Regions from separate parts of the Pseudoalteromonas sp. NCIMB 1079 genome, predicted to be linked through region 3. Evidence: predicted binding sites of a transcription regulator. Region 3 holds the regulator's gene; each other region holds the start of a gene.
What was found. The regulator sigma-54, encoded in region 3, starts transcription at its own class of promoters, with help from an activator protein. The targets are predictions, from matches to a motif close to GTTGGCACGNNNNTNGNNT.

Region 1: ABX891_RS04760 (DUF1328 domain-containing protein) is a predicted target of sigma-54. The motif match lies at 3,042-3,060, and genes of this name have one in related genera.
Region 2: glnA (glutamate--ammonia ligase) is a predicted target of sigma-54. The motif match lies at 3,615-3,633, and genes of this name have one in related genera.

The regions. Positions count from the first base shown of each region.
Region 1 covers NZ_JBEWZA010000001.1:1,014,338-1,022,280, reverse strand. Annotated here, with positions in the region: gene ABX891_RS04775 (sodium ion-translocating decarboxylase subunit beta) at 1-529, opposite strand, end outside; gene oadA (sodium-extruding oxaloacetate decarboxylase subunit alpha) at 543-2,324, opposite strand; gene ABX891_RS04765 (OadG family protein) at 2,336-2,581, opposite strand; gene ABX891_RS04760 (DUF1328 domain-containing protein) at 3,100-3,273, shown strand; gene ABX891_RS04755 (hypothetical protein) at 3,332-3,523, shown strand; gene ABX891_RS04750 (YcxB family protein) at 3,658-4,125, shown strand; gene csrA (carbon storage regulator CsrA) at 4,176-4,367, opposite strand; gene ABX891_RS04740 (aspartate kinase) at 4,459-5,676, opposite strand; gene alaS (alanine--tRNA ligase) at 5,683-7,943, opposite strand, start outside.
Region 2 covers NZ_JBEWZA010000001.1:148,140-156,082, forward strand. Annotated here, with positions in the region: gene ABX891_RS00675 (CBM9 family sugar-binding protein) at 1-664, shown strand, start outside; gene ABX891_RS00680 (hypothetical protein) at 826-1,143, opposite strand; gene typA (translational GTPase TypA) at 1,358-3,181, opposite strand; gene glnA (glutamate--ammonia ligase) at 3,689-5,095, shown strand; gene ABX891_RS00695 (DUF4124 domain-containing protein) at 5,209-5,730, shown strand; gene glnL (nitrogen regulation protein NR(II)) at 5,813-6,883, shown strand; gene ntrC (nitrogen regulation protein NR(I)) at 6,898-7,943, shown strand, end outside.
Region 3 covers NZ_JBEWZA010000001.1:3,315,160-3,323,102, forward strand. Annotated here, with positions in the region: gene lptB (LPS export ABC transporter ATP-binding protein) at 1-466, shown strand, start outside; gene ABX891_RS15455 (RNA polymerase factor sigma-54) at 536-2,035, shown strand; gene hpf (ribosome hibernation promoting factor) at 2,062-2,349, shown strand; gene ptsN (PTS IIA-like nitrogen regulatory protein PtsN) at 2,354-2,806, shown strand; gene rapZ (RNase adapter RapZ) at 2,825-3,670, shown strand; gene ABX891_RS15475 (HPr family phosphocarrier protein) at 3,713-3,985, shown strand; gene mgtE (magnesium transporter) at 4,118-5,476, shown strand; gene ABX891_RS15485 (protein disulfide oxidoreductase) at 5,535-6,086, shown strand; gene ABX891_RS15490 (YgiQ family radical SAM protein) at 6,247-7,943, opposite strand, start outside.

The DNA of each region.
Region 1 (7,943 bases), 2.3 Mb from region 3:
GTGCCATGTATGAATATGCAGCTACTGCTATTGCGCCTAGTAAATCAGGTGCCAGTTTTGATGCTAAAAATATTGCTGTTGGCCCATCGGCACCACCTATAATGGCAATAGCCGATGCGTCCTGTAGAGTAAATTCAAAACCTGGCACATAGTTAAGTAATATAGCGCCAAACAATGTAGCAAAAATACCAAACTGTGCAGCCGCACCTAATAACAACATACGTGGGTTTGCAATAAGTGCGCTAAAGTCGGTCAGCGCCCCTACTCCCATAAATATCAACAGCGGAAAAATCCCCGTATCAATACCCACATAATAAACGTAGTACAAAAGCCCACCTGGGTCTGACAAACCTGCCACTGGTACATTTGTTAAAATTGCACCAAAACCAATAGGTAGTAATAATAGTGGTTCAAAGCCTTTAGCTATCGCTAAAAACAGTAATAAACACCCTACCGCAATCATTATTAACGATGGGATTGTAAAGTTAGCAATGCCTGTCGCATTCCAGAGGTTTAAAATACCTTCCATCCTCTATTTACTCCTAAGCTAATGCAATCATAGCGTCGCCGGTAGTTACAGCATCGCCTTCACTAACTAACACTTCAGCAATTGTTCCGGTATGCGTAGCGCGTATTTCAGTTTCCATTTTCATGGCTTCCATAATAATCACTACATCGCCTTCGTTAACAACTTGCCCAGCTTTTACTTTAATCTTAAAAATATTACCGGCTAGAGGCGCGTTAAGTGTTTCACCTGATGCAACCGAAGCAGATTGAGGAATGTGCTCAGAGTCTTTTAATGTTACTTCCTTAAGTTCACCACCTTGCGCTACGACTACGTCATAAACTTTACCATCTACTTTTACGCTGTATTGCTCAGCCTTCACTTTGTTACTATTTGAAGCTGATTTAGAAGGCGCTTTACTGCTTTTATCTTCAACAGAAGGTACTGGCTCAAATGCATCTGGGTTGTTGCGGTTTTTAATAAACTTCAAACCAACTTGTGGGAATAATGCATAAGTTAATACGTCATCAATTTGATCATCAGCAAGTGTTAAACCTTGCTCTTGTGCTTCTTTTAATAACTCAGCTTCAAGCGTTGCAAGCTCAGGTGCAATGTTATCAGCAGGGCGACAAGTAATAACTTCCGCTCCATCAAGTACGCGCTCTTGTAGCTCTTTATTCATTGGTGCTGGTGTTAAGCCATATTCACCTTTTAATACGCCAGCAGTTTCTTTAGTAATTGTTTTATAACGCTCACCCGTTAGCACATTAAGTACCGCTTGAGTGCCAACAATTTGCGACGTTGGTGTTACTAAAGGTAAAAAGCCAAGATCTTCACGTACACGTGGGATCTCAAGTAAAACCTCATTAAGCTTATCGGCTGCGCCTTGCTCTTTAAGTTGGTTTTCCATGTTTGTAAGCATGCCACCAGGTACTTGAGCTAATAAAATACGCCCATCAACCCCTTTTAAGCTACCTTCAAATGCCGCATATTTTTTACGTACATCTCTAAAGTAAGCAGCAATTTCTTCTAGGTGGTTTAAATCAAGCTCAGTATCACGCTCAGTCCCTTCAACTATCGATACAATAGTTTCAGTTGCAGAATGTCCATAAGTCATACTCATTGATGAAATAGCGGTATCGAGCATATCAATACCAGCATCAATTGCTTTTTGGTAAGTAGCAGTACTTAAACCTGTTGTAGCGTGGCACTGCATAGCAATTGGAATAGATACAGTTTCTTTAAGTGCTTTAATTAGTTTTTCAGCATCGTACGGCTTTAATAAACCCGCCATATCTTTAATACAAATTGAGTGACAACCCATATCTTCAAGCTGCTTTGCAAGAGTTAGCCACATATCAAGTGTATGAACTGGGCTAACTGTGTACGAAATAGTACCTTGAGCGTGAGCGCCTACTTTTACAGCCGCTTTAATAGCTGTTTCTAGATTGCGAACATCGTTCATTGCATCAAATATACGAAATACGTCAACGCCATTTTTATGTGCACGTTCTACAAATTTTTCAACTACGTCATCAGCGTAATGGCGGTAACCTAATAAGTTTTGACCGCGTAATAGCATTTGCTGTTTAGTATTAGGCATCGCTTTTTTAAGTGCACGAATACGCTCCCAAGGATCTTCGCCTAGATAACGAATACACGAGTCAAATGTAGCACCGCCCCACGATTCAATAGACCAATAACCCGCATCGTCTAATTTGCTAGCAATCGGTAGCATATCGTCTAGGCGCATACGCGTTGCTAATAATGATTGGTGAGCATCGCGTAATACCAATTCTGTTAATTTTAATTTAGCCATGTGTGTGCCCCTTATTTATTATTTGATTTGTACTGAGCAATGGCAGCACTAATAGCAGCGATGTGCTCATTAGGCACACCTTGAGATTTAAAAGATGGTGATTTAACTGGTGTCGCCACGTCAGGTTCGCTAAAGCGCGTCACCAAATTAGACATAAGCGTTACTGCACCAATTAATATCGACAGAAATACAAACACCCCAACCATGCCAGTAAGCATTAAGTTACCAGCCGTTGTGAGTAGAGCACCTATATCCATTTTTCTCCCCTTGAAACCCATATCGAAAATAAAAAATCGATTTAATTAAATATTTATTCACTGGATAATAACAAAACTAATCGCTTTGTCTACATCTTGTAAATTGGTAAAACCAATTAAACAATAAACAACATAACACTCAATTAATTTACATGCTATAACTCAGCAATCACGCGCTCTACAATACATACAAGAAATAACGACTATAGCTAATAGTTATATGGAAGTTGTTAATTAACTATCAAGCCAAGTAAAAATAAACACCAATTTTTAATATAAAATGCAAAGCCATAACCACTTGTTAATTGGTCTTACCAAATAAAGTCTGTTTAGTGAATATTTACCAGTTATTTGCAACAGTGTGAATAACTTACATAACAAAGCGTAAAAGTTACTAAGCAACTAATAACTAGAGTAACAGCAAAAAACCATAACCAATTGATATTTATAACAAATAAACTTTGGCATATAACTGGCATTAGTTATTATGAGCAAATTTGATAACCAAGGAGAAAACAATGTTACGCTGGACAATTACATTTTTAGTTATTGCTTTAATCGCTGCAGTGTTAGGTTTTGGTGGCATCGCAGGTGCCGCAGCTGGTATAGCAAAAATTATATTTTTTATCTTTTTAGTACTTTTAGTGATTTCATTAGTTTCAGGTGCACTACGTGGTAAATCACCCAGGTAGATAAAGCATTCAACTAACAAACACTAAAATTTAATTAATACTTACAAGGAATTACACTATGAACTCTACAACTTTAAAAGCAGCACTAATCGCAGTATTTGCAGGTTTTTTCATGATGGGTTGTGAAGACAACCATGCAGAAGATGCTGGCGAACGTATCGACGAAGCAGTAACTGATGTGCAAAACTCTGTTGAAGATGCATGTGAAAATGTTAAAGAAGGCGTGAACGCTGAAGAAACTAACTGTTAATTCTTCTTGTACCGCTAAAAAAAACGGCTTTCGAGCCGTTTTTTTGTGCCAGTAATAAAATCACTGACTATAAAGCTGCTCATTTAGCAGTTAGCTTGTTAAAATAAAAAAAACGATATTTAAAGCAAGGCAAAATGGCATTCACAACCACCTACACATTAGATAAACCCTACTTTTACGAGTGTTTTGATGAGTCACTCCCTTATAGTAAGCGTGCAAAACCTAAATACTTTTTACTTGTGTTGTTAGTTGCGCTTGGTTTATTTGGCATTTATGTTTTAGACGATCATTACTTAGGATCGTTTATGATCATGTTAGCGGTACTCGAGTGCGTCGCTTTTTACTATCGCAGACCATGGTGGGTAACCAGACAAATGCTCAGCAGAGCATCAGGCTCTGAGGTAACACTTACCTTTGATGAAGAAGGTATTAAATCTGCTAATCATTACAAAAGCTATCAATTAGAATGGCAAAATATAAGCGAAGTAATTGACACCCAGCAAGGTATTATTATTAAAAACAAAAGCGGCATGCAGTACATATCAAAACAAATACTTAGTCCTGAAACACTCGCTTTTATAAACAAAAAAGCCACTCAGTGAGTGGCTTTTAGTCTAGTTGAGTTAATTACTCAACTACGTATACGTGTTGATTAAGCATTGCCCGGATTAGGGTTCGACTTTTCAGCTTGTATGCGCATGTAAATCTCTTCACGATGCACTGATACGTCTTTTGGTGCATTAACACCGATTCGAACTTGATTTCCTTTAACACCTAGAACAGTAACTGTTACTTCGTCACCAATCATTAGGGTTTCACCTACTCTACGAGTTAGTATTAGCATTCTCTTGCTCCCATGTTCCAATAAAAATTATAAGATTCCGCTTAAACATACTAATGAAAATTAGACTGAAAAGTAAGTAAAAACTCGCAATCTATCCATTTTCTGTTAAAAATGCCTTGTGTAATGCACGAACAGCTAACTCTAAATACTTTTCATCTATTAAAACTGAAATTTTAATCTCTGAAGTCGAGACTAAAACCACATTAATATTTTCCTGCGCTAATGCATCAAAAAATAAACTAGCGACACCAGAATGTGATTTCATACCCATGCCAACAGCAGAAACTTTAGCTACTGCTTGCAATCCGCTTATATTTTGAGCACTGAGCTGAGCTTGATCTTCACTCAATAATTCAAGTGCTTGCAGATAATCATTCGAGTGCACAGTAAAAGCATAGTCTATTTTTTCAAAGTTATGATTAACTTGATTAATCATATCTATTTCGATGCCATTTTCGGCAAAAAGTTTCAATATTTTTGAAAGATATTGCGTGCCCGTTGGCACACCTTGTACCTTAATTAAACATTCGTCACGATTAAACGCAATCCCCGATACCACCTTGCTTGGCATATCGTTCTCCTCTAAACTTATTAATGTACCTTCATCGGGATTAAAGCTCGAAAGCACCCTAAGTGGCACATTATGTTTTCCTGCGGCTTCTACTGAGCGAATATGCAAAACTTTCGCCCCTAAACTTGCCAGCTCTAGCATTTCGGCAAAGGTAACTTGGCTCATTCTGCGCGCGTTAGGTTCAACACGAGGATCTGTAGTATATACGCCGTCAACGTCTGTATAGATCTGGCATTCGTCAGCTTTTATAGCCGCTGCTATTTCTACAGCCGATGTATCGGTGCCGCCGCGCCCAAGCGTTGTAATGTTGCCCTCAACATCACGCCCCTGAAACCCAGCAATAATAGCAATACGATTATGCTCAAGCTCATGCTTTAAACGCGTAGCAGCAACCTCTGCAATACGAGCTTTACCAAACATGTTATCGGTTAAAATATTGACTTGATCGGCTAATAGGCTCACAGCAGAGTGGCCACGTTTTATAATAGCCATAGCAAGTAGTGATACAGAAACCTGCTCTCCGGTGCTAATTAGTACATCTAGTTCACGGCTACTCGGGCGAGTATCAATTTGTTTGGCGAGATTAATTAAGCGGTTGGTTTCTCCCGACATAGCCGAGAGCACCACAACCACTTGATGTCCTTGTTGTCTGGTTTTTACAACAAGGTCGGCGACTGCTTCAATTCGCTCTATTGAGCCGACCGAAGTGCCACCGAATTTTTGAACAATAAGCGCCACTTAGGCTTAAGTACGCTCAGTTAACCAAGCTGTAACGCTATCTAGTGCAGCAGCAAGGTTTTGTGGCTCACTACCACCAGCTTGTGCCATATCTGGACGACCGCCACCTTTACCACCTACTTGGCCTGCCATGTGGTTAACTAACTCACCGGCTTTTACTTTGCCTGTTAAGTCTTTAGTAACACCAGCAATTAGGCTTACTTTGTCGCCACTGGCAACACCCAGTGCAATAACACCTGAGCCAATTTTGTTTTTAAGGTCATCAACCATACCGCGCAGTGCTTTAGATTCAGTACCTTCAACATTTGCTACAAGTAGCTTAACGCCGTTAATTTCAACAATCGAATCAAGTAAAGATGCACCCGCCGCACTTGCTAACTTATCGTTAAGCTGGGCAACTTGTTTTTCAAGCCCTTTCGACTTTTCAAGTAAGGCAGTTACTTTTTCAAGCACTGACGCATTGTCACCTTTTACAAGCGCTGCAACATCAGCTAATTGTTGCTCTTGCTCGCTTACATAAGCAATTGCCTCTGCACCTGTTACCGCTTCAATTCGACGAACACCAGCAGCAATACCGCTTTCAGATACAATTTTGAATAAACCAATGTCACCCGTACGCTCTACGTGTGTACCACCACAAAGCTCGATTGAGTAATCACCAATAGTCACAACGCGTACTTCGTCATCGTACTTTTCGCCAAACAGTGCCATTGCACCTTTGGCTTTAGCATCATCAATTGCCATTAGCTCAGTGTTAAGAGCAAAGTTACGACGAATTTCGTCATTCACTACGCGTTCAATTTCGCGCAGTTCTTGTTTGGTCACCGCTTCAAAATGTGAGAAGTCAAAACGCAGACGATCTGGCTGCACAAGTGAGCCTTTTTGCGATACGTGCTCGCCTAAAAGCTGACGCAGTGCTTCATGCAAAATATGCGTAGCGGTGTGGTTTTTCTTAATGCTATCGCGGCGTGCATCGTCAATAGTCGCATCCACTTTATCGTTAACACCAATACGTCCTTGAACTGTTCCATGATGAGCAAAAGCATTACCCAATTTAGTGGTATTCGTTACATTAAACTCACCACCGGCAACAGTAATTGTTCCGCTATCACCAATTTGGCCGCCTGATTCAGCGTAAAACGGAGTACGGTCTAAAACAATAATACCTTGTTGACCATCTTCAAGTAACGATACCGATTCGCCACCGGCAAAAATTTCTACCACAGTGCCACGGTAATGATTACTATCATAGCCTTTAAAATCAGTGTGCTTATCTGATTTTAATTGCTCATTATAATCTGCACCAAATTTGCCTGCTTGCTGTGCTGTTTTACGTTGCACTGCCATACATGCTTCAAAACCTTGATGGTCAATGGTCATTTGGCGCTCACGCGCTACATCGGCTGTTAAATCGGCAGGGAAACCATAGGTATCGTAAAGTTTAAATACTAAGTCACCTGGGATCACATCCCCGGTTAAATCACTCAAGCTTTCTTCTAAAATAGCTAAACCACGCTCAAGCGTTTTACCAAACTGCTCTTCTTCAATACGCAGTACTTTTTCAATAATTTCTTGTTGCTTAGCAAGTTCTGGGTACGCTTGACCCATTTGCTCAATAAGTGCAGCAACCAATTTATAGAAAAACGCGCCTTTAGCACCTAACTTATTACCGTGACGTACTGCACGACGAATAATACGACGCAATACATAACCACGGCCTTCATTTGAAGGCATAACCCCATCTGAAATTAAAAATGCACACGAACGAATATGATCGGCTACCACGCGAAGTGATTTATCATCCATATCTTGTGCATTGGTAACGCTTGCAGCGGCCGCAATTAAGCCTTGGAATAAGTCGATTTCGTAGTTTGAATGCACGCCCTGCAAAATAGCTGAAATACGCTCAAGGCCCATACCTGTATCAACAGATTGCTTAGGAAGTGGCTCCATAGTCCCGTCGCTTTGACGGTTGTATTGCATAAATACTAAGTTCCAAATTTCAATGAAACGGTCACCATCTTCTTCAGGTGTGCCCGGAGGACCGCCCCAAATATGCTCGCCGTGATCATAAAATATTTCAGAACATGGACCACAAGGACCGGTATCACCCATAGACCAAAAATTATCTGAAGTCGCAATACGAATAATGCGGTCTTCAGGTAAGCCTATATCGTTAGCCCAGTAGCCAAAGGCTTCTTCGTCATCATGGTAAATAGTTACTAACAGCTTTTCTTTTGGTAGTTTTACAACCTCAGTTAAAAACT
Region 2 (7,943 bases), 3.2 Mb from region 3:
ACATACATCAACCCCAATTACTATTGATGGCGTATCAGAAAGCGCATGGGATAAAGCCGCTTGGCACGACATGCCTTATCTAATGGATGGCACACTGCCATCAAACGATGCCGACTTTAAAGGGCGTTATCGCTTATTGTGGGATCAAAACTATTTATACCTACAAGCCGATATTGTGGATGATGTTCTAATAGATAAACACGCAGATCCAACCTATAAATATTGGGATGACGATGCGCTTGAAGTGTTTATAGACAGCGACGCATCGGGCGGAAACCACCAATTTAATCACACCGCTTTGGCGTACCACATTGGCCTTGATAACCAAGCCGCCGATTACGGCCCTGATAAACAAGCCCACTTGTATACCGACCACCTAACAAGTAACTGGAAGCGCAATACCACCGCACCTTTTAACATTACGTGGGAAGTAGCAATAAAACTCTACCCTAATGATTATAAAGAAGGTGCTAAAAACACCCCAATTACACTTAGCGAAAAGCAAGTAATAGGCTTTATGTTAGCGTATTGCGATAACGATGGCAGTGACGTGCGCGAGCACTTTATGGGCTCACACGAAGTACAACCAATAAATGGCGACAGAAACCGTGGTTTTATAGATGCCGACGTATTTGGCAAAATAACCCTACTTCCTAAAAAGTAAGCCACCCCCATCAAGAAGAGATACAAGGTTGGGTTGAGCGCAGCGAAACCCAACGACCCCACCACCAACAAACACAGATACTTTGCATTATCGATTATTTAATTCTCAAGCACGTTTTTGCTTAGACAAAGAGCGGGCTGCGCCCTAATATAAAGCTAATTTCAGCCACCCTTTTGCTCATGTTTAATAATTTTAAGAAGCAAATCAATTCTGCGATTTGTTTTTTTGGTTTGCTCCCTAATCATTCCCTGCACCACAGCTGAAGCAAGGAAAATAAAACATATTATTTGAAATAATTCAGTTTCAATATCATAGAAGCTATTAGCAATTGATAACAAAACAAACGGTAAAAAAATTAATATGAGATCTTTCAAGCCCCAATCATTTTTTCCTAACGTTTCAAATTCATCTTTATATTTTTGCAGTTCAGCAATATGTTCTATCTCTAGTTTTGCCTTAATTACATTTTCGGTATTCACACTAGCTTACTCGCACATATTAAATATAGCTTTGATAATAACTTAATACCTTTTTTAGGTTCAATATTAAAAACTGCTTAACAGTATCGAACCAACCGCGATGTTCTTCCAACCTGAGAGCTTACAGCTCTTCTCTCGCTAACTATTGTTCACAAAAAAGCCGCTGTATTTTTCAATACAGCGGCTTTTAAAATCATTATTCTAAATTAATAGATTATGACTTAGGTGCACGACCCGCACGTTTACGTTCGTTTTCTGTAAGGTGTTTCTTACGGATACGAATGTTTAGTGGAGTAACTTCAACTAGCTCGTCATCATCGATGAACTCAAGCGCTTGCTCAAGTGAGTAGTTAAGGTGTGGAGAAAGCGTTTGCGCTTCATCAGTACCAGATGCACGTACGTTAGTTAACTGCTTGCCTTTAAGGGCGTTAACTGTAAGGTCGTTATCACGGTTATGAATACCGATAACCATACCTTCGTATACTTCAACACCGTGACCGATGAATAAACGGCCGCGCTCTTGTAAGTTGAATAATGCGTTAGTAAGTGCTTTACCAGTTGCGTTTGCAATCATTACGCCGTTCTTACGAACACCGATAGCGCCACCTTTATGAGGACCATAATGATCGAACGTATGGTACATAAGACCAGAACCCGAAGTAAGCGTCATGAAATCAGTTTGGAAACCAATTAAACCACGGCTTGGGATCATGAAGTCTAAACGCATACGGCCTTTGCCATCTGGAGTCATGTTAGTAAGTTCACCTTTACGTAGGCCAACTTGTTCCATAACAGAACCTTGATGCTCTTCTTGACAGTCAATAGTCACTGTTTCAAACGGTTCTTCTAGAACGCCATCTACAGTACGTAAGATAACTTCTGGACGAGAAACTGAAAGCTCGTAACCTTCACGACGCATGTTTTCGATTAAGATACCTAGGTGTAATTCACCACGACCAGAAACACGGAAGCTATCTGGGCTTGCAGTATCTTCAACGCGAAGTGCTACGTTGTGTACTAATTCTTTGTCTAAACGCTCACGGATATTACGTGACGTTACAAACTTACCTTCTTTACCACAGAAAGGTGAGTTATTTACAGAGAATGTCATTGTTACAGTTGGCTCATCAACACTTAGTGGTGGTAATGCTTCAACGTTTCCTGGGAAACAAACTGTATCAGAAATCTTAAGCTCACCAATACCTGTTACAGTTACGATGTTACCAGCGTAAGCTCTATCAGTTTCGATACGCTCAAGACCTAGGTAGCTTTGTACTGCACCAATTTTACCATTACGTGTAGTGCCATCAGCACTGATAATAGTAACTTGTTGGTTAGGAGCAACAGAACCACGTTTTATACGACCAATACCAACTACACCAACATAAGAGTTGTAATCTAGTTGAGAAATTTGCATTTGGAAGTCACCTTCAGGATCTGCATCCGGTGGTGATACTTCTTCAACGATCATCTTGAACATAGGTTCCATGTTGTCTGATGGTTCGTCTAAATCTAGTGTTGCCCAACCGTTGATTGCTGAAGCGTAGATTACTTTAAAGTCTAACTGTTCGTCAGTCGCGCCAAGGTTGTCGAATAAATCAAAGATTTGATCCATAACCCAATCTGGACGAGCGCCTGGCTTATCAATTTTATTGATAACGACGATTGGCTTTAAGCCTTGCGCGAATGCTTTTTGCGTAACGAAACGCGTTTGCGGCATTGGACCTTCTTGAGCATCAACAAGTAATAATACTGAGTCAGCCATCGAAAGTACGCGTTCAACTTCACCACCGAAATCGGCGTGTCCCGGGGTATCTACGATATTGATATGGTAGTCATTCCAAGAAATGGCTGTGTTTTTAGCCAAAATGGTAATACCACGTTCTTTCTCAATGTCGTTTGAGTCCATCACGCGCTCTTCGTTACCGCCGCGTGTTTCTAATGTACCTGATTGCTCAAGTAGTTTGTCAACCAGTGTTGTTTTACCATGGTCAACGTGCGCGATAATCGCTATATTTCTTAACTGTTCGATGCTCATATATTTACTCAGAGAAATTAAATTCTCATTGATCCTGCAAGATCTACGCACTCATCCACGCTTTCGCGAGATGTCCCAGCATAGGATTTAAAAGGGCGCATATTATCCCTCATTAATGACATGGATGAAAGTTTATCCAATATAAATTTCAAAACTTTCTCAATACTTTTACTAAGTATCTGTTTTATATATGACAATTATATGAATTAAATTTCAAATTTTTTTTGAAAAACAGCCTTTTTGGCTATTTTGCTGATCTTTTTGGTACTCTTTTGCATTTAGGTTATGCTATTTCCGAGCGATTAAATTAGCAGCAAATTGTGCCCTGTAAATTTTGCACCAAAAAGGAAAATTTACGCACCAATATAGTGCGTTTGTACATTCCATTTTGATGCAACGATATTTTTTTAATTTATAAACAGCTAGTTATAAAAATGGCACAAAATCAGCTTAGTAAATCCCAAAGCAATTATGCAGCAATAACAAAACCCAATAGTTGGAGGACACATGTCACAATCGGTTTTAGATTTTATTAAAGAAAATGACGTCAAGTTCATTGATTTACGCTTTACTGACACTAAGGGTAAAGAACAACATATATCTATTCCTCATCACCAAGTTGATGAAGACTTTTTTGAAGACGGTAAAATGTTTGACGGTTCTTCAATTGCAGGCTGGAAAGGCATAAACGAATCAGACATGGTATTAATGCCAGTTGCTGAATCAATCAAACTAGACCCTTTCACTGAAGAATCAACATTAATCGTACGTTGTGACGTAGTAGAGCCTTCAACACTTCAAGGTTATGAGCGCGACCCGCGTTCTGTTGCTAAGCGTGCTGAAGATTACATGCGCTCTACAGGTATTGCAGATACAGTTTTATTTGGCCCTGAGCCAGAGTTTTTCGTATTTGACGACGTTAAATACAAATCAGATATGTCTGGTTCTATGTACAAAATTGATTCTAAGCAAGCTGCTTGGAACTCAGATAAAGAATATGCAGATGGCAACACAGGTCACCGTCCAGGTATTAAAGGCGGTTACTTCCCAGTTGCTCCTGTTGATGACTTCCAAGATTGGCGTTCAGCTACGTGTCTAGTTCTAGAAGAAATGGGTCAAGTAGTAGAAGCACATCACCACGAAGTTGCAACAGCAGGTCAAAACGAGATTGCTACTCGCTTTAATACAATGGTATTAAAAGCGGATGAAATCCAAGAAATGAAATATGTTATCCATAACATGGCTCACTTATACGGTAAAACAGCAACGTTTATGCCTAAGCCAGTTGTTGGTGATAACGGTTCTGGTATGCATTGTCACCAGTCACTTGCTAAAGATGGTGTAAACCTTTTTGCTGGTGATAAGTACGGCGGCCTTTCTGAAGATGCGCTTTACTACATTGGCGGTATCATCAAGCATGCTAAAGCAATCAATGCTTTTGCAAATGCCTCTACTAACTCGTACAAGCGTTTAGTACCAGGTTTTGAAGCACCAGTTATGCTTGCATACTCTGCACGTAACCGTTCTGCATCAATTCGTATCCCAGTGGTTCCATCTGAAAAAGGTCGTCGTATTGAAGTACGCTTCCCAGATCCAACTGCTAACCCATACCTTGCTTTCTCAGCAATGCTTATGGCTGGCCTTGATGGTATCAAAAACAAGATCCACCCTGGCGATGCTATGGATAAAGATTTATATGACTTACCAGCTGAAGAAGCAGCAGAAATCCCAACTGTTGCAGCATCACTTGACGAAGCACTATCTGCACTTAGCGCAGACCGTGAATTCTTAACTCAAGGTGGTGTATTCACTGATGACTTAATCGATGCTTACATCGAACTTAAATCTAAAGAAGTTGAAAAGCTTAACATGACAACTCACCCAGTTGAGTTTGAAATGTACTACAGCTGTTAATTTAGCTGTATAAAATATGTGTGTTCTCAAGCCCGCTTTGCGGGCTTTTTTAATGGTAAAATTAATCAATCTCCACTAAAGTTAAGTTACCGACAAAAATGCAGGGCTGCAGAGTGAACAACAAGATTTTATTACTATTAATTGCTTTAGGATTAAGCAATTATGGTTACGCTGGTGAAACAAAGATATACGCTTGGAAAGATAAAAATGGCGTATTAGTGTTCTCTGACACCCCTCATAAAGGTGCTAAAGAGGTAAAGCTTACCAGCCAAGATCTTAATATGCCTGCAACAAATACTGACATTTTTGACGAGCAACCCCAGCCTCAACAAGCGGGCTTTAGTATTGCCATTTCCTCACCTGATCATAACCAGACTATTCGTGAAAATACCGGCACTGTTTATGTTACTAGCCGAATAAAACCACGCTTTGAAACTGGTTTTACTATACAACTTTTTATTGATGGCAAAGCACATGGCCCAGCCAGTGACAGTTCAACCTTTGCAATAAGAGATGTAGAACGTGGTGAGCACACACTACAATTAAAGCTTTTGAATAGTAAAAACCAAGTTATTGCTATAAGTGAGCCCTGCATATTTTTTATGCACCGAAAAGGGCTAAACCTAAGTAACTAAATTGGGGCATTACTAAACGTGCAGCAGTGTATTTTACTATATAACTTGCTTGTAAATATTCACGCACTAAAATGGTGCAGCTATGATTAATAATAAAAACTTTAGCCCTGAGCTACTCGATGCTATTTGGCAAAATCAAACAACCGCTATCATGTTGCTTGATAAAAACTTCACCGTTGTCTATGCCAATACCAGTACTAGCGAACTGCTTGGCCTTGGTAACAAGCGCCTATTAGATCAGCCTTTCGATAGTCTTTTTAATTACCATTCAATCGATTTGCAGCGTATAGAACAATACTCATTAGTTGAAGGTGTAGATTGCCAGCAGCACAGAGCTGACGTGGTTTTTAGCGATTCTCGCCATGCAAAAGTAGCCGTAAGTACACGACAAATTAAGTTTGATGGCTCACTTTATATTTTATTTGAGTGGCGCCAAACTGATGACGAAATTAAGCACGACCAAGCGTCTAATCAAATGCATCAATACCAAGCAGCCCGAAATCTAATTAGAGGCTTAGCTCACGAAATTAAAAATCCTTTAGGTGGAATTCGCGGAGCGGCGCAGTTATTGCAGTATGAGGTTGATCAACAAGAAAGAGACCAATGTGCTGAACTTATCATTGAGCAAGCCGACCGATTACGTGAATTAGTAGATAGGCTTTTAGGGCCAAATCAGCTTCCGCAAAAATCGTATGGCAATATACATCAATCACTTGAATCAGTTGCACGACTAAGTACGTTAGATAATTGTTCTAACATTAGCTTGGTTAAGGATTACGACCCAAGCATTCCTGATGTATACATTGATCAAGGTAAAATTCAGCAAGTAGTATTAAACATTGTTCGTAATGCTCAACAGGCACTTGTAGATGGCGGTGAAATAAAAATAAAAACCCGCATTAATCATCAGCATCGTCGCCCAGGTAAAGCACCTAAAAAAGCCTTGTTGATCCAAATATCTGATAACGGACCAGGTATTGATCCCAGTGTACGTGAAACACTGTTCTACCCTATGATCACCAATAAAGAAGATGGCTCAGGGTTAGGACTCTCAATAGCGCAAACGCTGATAGATCAACATGATGGCTATATAGAATGTGATAGCTGGCCTGGACATACTGAATTTAATATCTATCTGCCCTTTGCAGATTAATGTTTGGAGTTTGCATGAAAACAGTTTGGCTTGTAGATGATGATGCTTCTATTCGATTTGTACTTGAAAAAGCACTAACCCGTGCAGGGTTTAACGCAGAAAGCTTTGCTAATGCGCAAGATGTATTAAGCGCATTAAAGTTTAGTCAACCTACTGTTTTAGTTTCGGACGTACGAATGCCTGGTATGGATGGCATGGCGTTGCTTGAGCTTATAGCAGAGCAAAACCCTGGGCTGCCAGTTATTATAATGACTGCCCACTCAGATTTGGACTCTGCAGTTAATGCATTTCAAAAAGGTGCTTTTGAATACCTAGCTAAGCCGTTTGATTTAAACGAAGCAGTGGCGCTAGTCGAGAGCGCATGCAGAGCAAACTCCACTAAAAAAACTAAGCGAAAGCAAGCTCCACCAAAAAGTGCCCACATTATTGGTGAAGCACCCGCTATGCAAGAAGTGTTTAGAGCGATAGGTAAACTATCGGCCTCAAGCATGAGCGTATTAATAAATGGTGAATCTGGCACAGGTAAAGAACTTGTCGCCAGCGCCCTGCACAACCATAGCCCACGTAAAGAAAATCAATTTATTGCACTGAACATGGCGGCCATTCCAAAAGAGCTTGTTGAGTCAGAGTTATTTGGCCACGAAAAAGGCGCATTTACGGGCGCCGATAGCGTACGTAAAGGCCGCTTTGAGCAAGCCAATGGCGGTACACTATTTTTAGATGAAATTGGTGATATGCCACTTGATGTGCAAACACGTTTATTACGCGTTCTTGCCGATGGTGAGTTTTATCGCGTTGGTGGCCATCAAAGTATAAAAGTGGACGTACGCATTATTGCAGCTACGCACCAAAACCTTGAAGATTTAGTTAAACAAGGCAAGTTTAGGGATGATTTATTTCATCGTCTTAATGTTGTGCGCCTACGTTTACCCGCTCTTCGAGAGCGTACTGAAGATATAGAAAGCTTATCGCAACACTTTTTACATAAAAGCGCTAAAGAGCTACAAGTAGAAAGTAAAGTACTGAGCCCTAAAGCGACTGAGCAATTACGTTTATTTAA
Region 3 (7,943 bases):
ATCGATTTTTAGAAAGCTGACTGTTTATCAAAACTTAATGGCCATTTTAGAAACGCGCAAAGAACTAAATAAACAAGCCAGAGAAGACACGCTCAATAACTTATTAGATGAATTTAGCATACAACACATTCGTGATAGCCAAGGTATGGCATTATCGGGTGGAGAACGTCGTCGTGTAGAAATAGCACGAGCGCTGGCAGCAGATCCTAAATTTATATTACTGGATGAACCGTTTGCTGGTGTTGACCCTATTTCGGTATTAGATATAAAGAAAATAATAGAACATCTTAAAAATCGTGGGATTGGAGTATTAATTACCGACCATAACGTAAGAGAGACCCTTGATGTTTGTGAAAAAGCCTACATTGTTTCTCATGGGGAGCTGATTGCATCAGGTACTCCAGAACACGTATTAAATGATAAAACAGTACGCGATGTTTACTTAGGCGAGCAATTTAGGCTGTAACATTTACGCCATGTCTTTAAGCATCTGCTAGTATTAATTATAACAACATAAAAGGATTGTTAGAGATACATGAGGCAATCACTACAGCTGCGCATGGGCCAGCAACTTACAATGACTCCACAGTTGCAACAAGCTATTCGTTTGTTGCAACTCAGTACATTGGATCTCCAGCAAGAAATACAAGAAGCTCTCGACAGTAATCCACTATTAGAGGTTGAAGAGGCAGACTATTCCGAAGACGCTGCTGGTAAAAACGAGCAAAAAGCTGATACCGATGACATAACTGTTAGCGCATCTGCTGATGATGCTCCGAGCGAATACGAACAAGATACTGGTGAAGCACTTGCAAAAGACACGCTAAGTGACGACATGGCTATGGATGTTAGTTGGGATGAGTACATGAGTGCCGCTCCTGCAGCCTCATCAGGTCCAATGCCTGAAGATGAATCTATATACCAAGGCGCCTCTACTGAAACGCTCCATGAGTATTTAATGTGGCAATTACAACTAACGCCATTTAGCCCTACCGATGAAGCCATCGCTATTGCGATTGTAGAAGCCGTCGATGATTCAGGTATTTTAACACTAAGCTGCGAAGAAATTTTAGAAAGCTTTAATCAAGAAAACGAAGATGATAACGAAGTCGAACTTGATGAAATTGAAGCGGTATTAAAACGCATCCAACTGTTTGATCCTGTTGGTATTGCTGCACGTAGTTTACAAGAGTGTTTGTGTATTCAGCTTAATCAATTTGATAAAGAAACACCTTACATTAATGAAACGAAAATGATTTTAACCGAGCATATTGATCTATTAGCAGCTCGCGACTATCGTACATTAATGAAAAAAACTAAGCTCAAAGAAGAAGAGCTTAAAGAAGTAATGACACTAATACATACTCTCAACCCAAAACCTGCAGATACTATAGTAAGGGAAGAATCTGAGTATGTTATTCCTGATGTGTCAGTTAAAAAAATTAAAGGCCGCTGGGTTGTCGAATTAAACCCAGATAGCATGCCTAAAATTCGTGTTAATAGCCAATACGCGGCAATGTCTCGCACTGTAAAATCAAGTGGCGACAGCCAGTTTATTCGCTCACATTTACAAGAAGCTAAATGGTTTATTAAAAGCTTAGAAAGTAGAAACGACACGCTATTAAAAGTTACTAATTGTATTGTTAAGCAACAACAAGGCTTTTTTGAACATGGCCCTGAAGCCATGAAACCAATGGTTTTAAATGATGTCGCTGAAATGGTAGAAATGCACGAATCGACAATTTCGCGCGTAACTACTCAAAAGTACATGCATACACCCCGTGGTATATTTGAGCTTAAATACTTTTTCTCAAGCCATGTAAGTACTGAAAACGGTGGTGAATGTTCATCTACAGCAATACGTGCGCTTATCCGAAAATTAATCGCAGCAGAAAACTCAGCAAAACCATTGAGTGATAGCAAAATAGCGGATATATTGGCTGAGCAAGGAATTAAAGTAGCAAGACGTACAATCGCAAAATACCGCGAATCTCTTGCTATTCCACCGTCAAATCAGCGTAAAAGTCTGATTTAAGACGCTAAACTAAGAGGGTAATGCTTATGCAACTAAACTTAACTGGTCGTCACGTAGAATTAACCGATTCACTAAGAGACTATATTAATACTAAATTTGCGAAGCTTGAAAGACACTCTGATCATATAAATAATGTTCATGTCATTCTCGATGTAGAAAAATTAAATCAAAAAGCAGAAGCCACAATACACGTAAGCGGTGCTGAGCTATTTGCCTCTACAGAACATCAAGATATGTATGCCGCTATTGACTCGTTGATCGACAAGCTCGATCGCCAAGTAATCAAACACAAAGAGAAGCTTGCTCGACACTAATATGATGAAATTAAGTTCACTTATATGCCAGGACTGCAGCAAAGCTGCGGTCCTTTTTAATAGCAAAAAAAGAATTTTAGAGTTCATTAGCGAACTTGCTCACGACAAACTTCCGTATTTACCGCAACAAGATATTCTTAATGCTTTAATGAGCAGAGAGAAATTAGGTAGTACAGGTATAGGGCGTGGCATTGCTATTCCTCATGGAAGAATGAGCGGTGCAGAAGAGCCTTTGGCTTTAGTGCTCGTTAGCGAAACTCCAATAAACTTTGATGCAATCGATAATCGCCCTGTTGATATTTTTGTCGCACTCATCGTACCAGATGGCGATAACCAGCAGCACTTAAAGACTCTAGCAACCATTGCTGATAAACTAAACAACAAAGATTTTTGTAAACAGTTACGCAGTGCAAAATCTGATACTGAGCTTTACCAAGTTATTGTCGATCAATCATAGTTTTATAAAGGGTGTTAAATGGAGTTAATTATCATAAGCGGCCGTTCTGGTTCTGGAAAGTCGGTTGCTTTGCGCGTTGTAGAAGATTTAGGTTATTATTGCGTTGATAATATTCCAGTAAACCTACTACCTTCATTAGTTCGCAGTGTGTCTGATAGCTACGATAAAATTGCTGTTAGCATAGATGTGCGCAACATCCCTAAAGAACAAGATGAATTTAACGATATTCTTGAATACTTACCAGGCTTTGCAAACCCTACGTTATTTTATTTAGATAGCGACGATCAGACATTGATCAAACGCTTTTCTGAAACACGCAGATTACACCCACTATCAATAGACTCGTTGCCCCTTGATTTAGCCATCAAAAAAGAAAAAGAATTACTTGATGTGTTAACCACTCGCGCCGACTTTATGATAGATACGACTGATTTAAGTGTTCATCAACTCGCTGAATCTATTCGTGAAAAGATTTTAGGTAAAAAAGATAAGCAACTGATTGTCACATTTGAATCATTTGGTTTTAAACACGGTATACCAAAAGAAGCAGACTACGTATTTGATGCACGCTTTTTACCAAATCCACACTGGGAACCAGAGTTGAAGCCTTTAAATGGGTTAGATCAACCGGTTAAAGACTATTTAGCTAATCACAGCATAGTGCAAAAATTCACATGGCAAATTCAAACATTTGTACAAACGTGGTTACCACATTTAGAACGAAATAACCGCAGTTATTTAACCATTGCTATTGGGTGTACAGGCGGGCAACATCGCTCTGTGTATTTAGCGCAAACTATCGGTGAAAGTTTTGCAATGACACATCCCAATGTAAAAATTCGCCATCGCGAGCAAGAAAAATAATATAGCTGAATAATCACCTGTTCAGCTTAGGTAGAGTAAGTTATGCATTGTGAAGATACCTTTTTAATAAAAAACAAATTAGGCTTGCACGCCAGAGCAGCTACTGTGCTTGCGCAATTAGCAGTACAATTTGATGCGACAATCACATTATTCCAAGATGACAAAGAAGCAGCAGGCGATAGCGTACTTGCACTAATGTTACTTGAAAGTAGCCAAGGAAAAGAAGTTAAAGTTGTTTGTAAAGGCCCTGATTCTGAGCAAGCTTTACACGCTGTTGGAGAATTAATAGCACAACGCTTTAATGAACAAGAATAACCTGTTTTATAAAAACAATATTCGCATTACTAATGCTTCAATTAAAACAGATATATAAAATAGATAGGTTAGTAACGCCAGTTAACTCACCTCCCCCCCATAAAGTAATATAACAATTTATAAAGGACGCCAATGCCTGAAGCTTTTGAACAAGATTACCCACTACAGCAACTAAAACAGGTGACGAAGTCACTCAATAGTGGTCAATTTGTTCAAGTTAGGCGCATGCTCGCAAAAACGGCTCCTTGTGATACCGCATTATTATTAGAATCATCACCGCATAAAATTCGCCGACTGCTTTGGCAATTGGTCGATCCTGATGTGCAGGGTGATGTTCTTGAAGAATTATCTGAAGATGTTCGTTTAGGCATTATTGCCCAAATGGAACCTAAGCACATTGCCGCCGCAACTGAAGACATGGGCCACGATGACTTAGGTGAAGTATTACGTAGCCTGCCAGATACCGTCTATAAAGACGTTGTTAGCGCGATGGACATTCAAGACCGTGAACGTGCCACGCAAGCACTGTCATATCAAGAGCGTTCAGCAGGTGCGCTAATGAACACCGATACGGTGACCATTCGCCCTGATGTAACACTCGATGTTGTACTTCGTTATATTAGACTGCGTGGTGAGTTACCAGAGGGTACAGATGATTTATATGTTGTTGATAAACATAACTGCTTTATAGGCGCTTTATCGCTGAGTACATTATTAACTAATCCGCCAGAAAAAATTGTGCGCGATTTAATGGATGAAGATTGTGAGTCTATCCCAATCTCAATGGATGAAAGTGAAGTAGCGCAATTATTTGAGCGCCATAATTGGATATCGGCCCCTGTGGTGGACGATAACGACCAACTCCTCGGTCGTGTTACTATCGATGACATCGTTGATGTAATCCGAGAAGATGCCGAGCATAGCTTATTAAGCCTAGCCGGTCTTGATGATGAAGAGGATACATTCGCGCCTGTACTAAAAAGCTCTAAAAAACGCTCAGTTTGGCTAGGAGTTAATTTACTAACCGCACTTGCAGCTGCTTTTGTAGCTAGCTTTTTTGAAGGCACTTTAGATGTGCTCCCTATTTTGGCTGTGCTTAACGGTATTGTCCCTTCTATGGGTGGTGTTGCTGGTAGCCAATCATTAACGCTTGTTATCCGTGGTATTGCAGTAGGTCATATAAACCAAACAAACCAACGTTTCTTGATGATGAAAGAACTGGCCATTGGCGCGCTAAACGGTATTTTGTGGTCACTATTAATTGCGGGTGTTATTGCGCTATGGCAGTGGGACTTTATGCTTGGTGGCGTACTCGCCTTCGCTATGTTTATGAACTTAGTGGTGGCAGGTGTTGCTGGTGCAAGTATTCCAATAATTCTTAAAAGAATGAATATAGACCCTGCTCTTGCAGGGAGTGTGGTGCTAACCACAGTGACTGATATTGTTGGTATATTCGCCTTTTTAGGTACTGCTACATGGTTGCTGATATAAATTAAACGCTTTAAATGTAAAAAACTACAGCAAAAATACTTAGGGTAAATCAGTAGCTATGGCAACGGATACCAAACATAAAAATGACATACCTAAAAAAACGCTAAAACAAAAAAGCGTATCCATATTAAAAAGTGTACTGGTATATGGCTCTATATTTTTCGTCATTTATACCGCCGTTAATTGGTGGCGGCAACCTGTCATGCCAGCAAATCCTCAATTACAATTAATCGACTATAAAGGGCAAAACATTGATTTAGCAGCAATGAGCCAAGATAAACCCACGCTTGTGTATTTTTGGGGAACTTGGTGTCCTATTTGTAGTATTACCTCCCCTGCCATAAACGAACTCGCAAACGAGAATAAATACCCTGTTGTGAGCATCGCGATAAAGTCAGGCTCTGCTCAAGAGCTGCATGATTATTTAAATGAGCAAGGCTACAGCTTCAGTACTGTTAACGATCAACACGGGGAGATATTTTCCGATTGGCAGGGACAAGTCACGCCATCTTATATAATCTTAAAAGATAATAAAATGACGCAAGGACTCACCGGCATTCAGCCGTTATGGTCACTTAAATTGCGTTTGTGGTTATCATCAATGCTTTAAAAAAAAGCTAAACTTAGCACTGGATATCTAAAGAGAGGGGCTCTAAAACTTCACTCTTTATCACCTACAATAATATAGATAATAAAGAGCAAGGCTTACTTAATTTGCGTATGAAAAAGCGCGTACCGCAATTAGCCTTATCTATTAGCAAATAAAATTACTAACGTGTACTTTGACTATTACCGCCTACTTTTGGCTTAGTGTTTGCCTTTTTAAATTGGCTAAAACCAGTATGTCGCGTTAGTGCCGGACGCCCACTTTTTTTACCATCTTTACCTGCTTTTTCATCGCGCCCTTCTTCTGGCACTAAACAGTTAGGCCCTTTACCAATTAAATTAGCTTTACCCATTTTACGTAGAGCTTCACGTATCATTGGCCAACCAGCTGCATCGTGGTAGCGTAAAATAGCTTTATGTAATCTACGTTGGCGTGCGCCTTTAGGTACAGGAACAACTTCTGAGTTGTTTTTTATATTACGCAAAGAGTTCATCTCTGTATGGTAAATAGTCGTCGCATTAGCCATAGGTGATGGGTAAAAATTTTGTACCTGATCAAGCTTAAAGTCGTTTAATTTAAGCCATAAAGCCATGTTTACCATGTCTTCATCTTTTGTACCTGGGTGAGCAGATATAAAGTAAGGAATTAAATACTGCTTTTTACCGGCTTCTTTAGAGTACTTATCAAATAGTTCTTTAAATTGATCGTACGCTCCCATACCTGGTTTCATCATTTTTGATAATGGACCATCCTCTGTATGCTCTGGCGCTATTTTTAAGTAACCGCCTACATGGTGCGTTACTAATTCTTTAACGTAACGCGGGTCGCGTACAGCTAAATCGTAACGTACACCTGAAGCAATCAATACCTTTTTAATACCCTTAACTTCACGTGCTTTTTTATACAAATCTATTGTTGGCGTATGATCTGTATCCATGTGTTTACAAATATCTGGATACACACATGATAAGCGTCTACAGGTACTCTCGGCCTTTTTACTAGTACAGCGCAGCTTATACATATTCGCCGTTGGGCCACCTAAATCAGAAATAACACCAGTAAAGCCGGGGACTTTATCTCTAATCTGTTCAATTTCTTCAATAATAGATTCTTGCGAACGACTTTGAATGATGCGCCCCTCATGCTCTGTAATTGAGCAAAACGAACAACCACCAAAACAGCCACGCATAATATTAACTGACGTTTTAATCATATCGTAAGCAGGTATTTTAGCATCACCATAACTTGGGTGAGGAATACGCTGATACGGCAAACCAAATACAGCATCCATTTCATGTGTTTCTAATGGATATGCTGGCGGGTTTACCCAAATAGAGCGATCGCCATGTCGCTGGTAAAGCGCCCTTGCACAACCAGGGTTTGTTTCTTGGTGTAAAATGCGCGAGGCATGGGCGTATAGAGGTTTGTTAACACTTACTTGCTCATAAGCAGGTAACTTAACATAGGTTTTTTCCCACGGCTTAGGACGTGCAGGCTGAACCATGATTGGTTTTGCTGCTTCTGCTTTTAAATCAATACCGGCTTGTTTAAATTCTGATTTACTACAGCCAACATCATCCGCGCCATATGGGTTTGGAATAGGGTCGATTTTACCAATTTTATCAATAGCGGTAGAATCACTGCCACACCAACCAGGTAGAGGCTCTTTTCGAATAACAGCCGTGCCGCGAATATCCTGAATCGTATCCATCGTTTCACCCGCCGCAATACGGTGTGCAACTTCAACTAGCGGGCGCTCTGCGTTACCGTAAATTAAAATATCGGCTTTTGCATCAAACAAAATACTACGGCGTACTTTTTCCTGCCAATAGTCGTAATGAGCAATACGGCGAAGGCTGG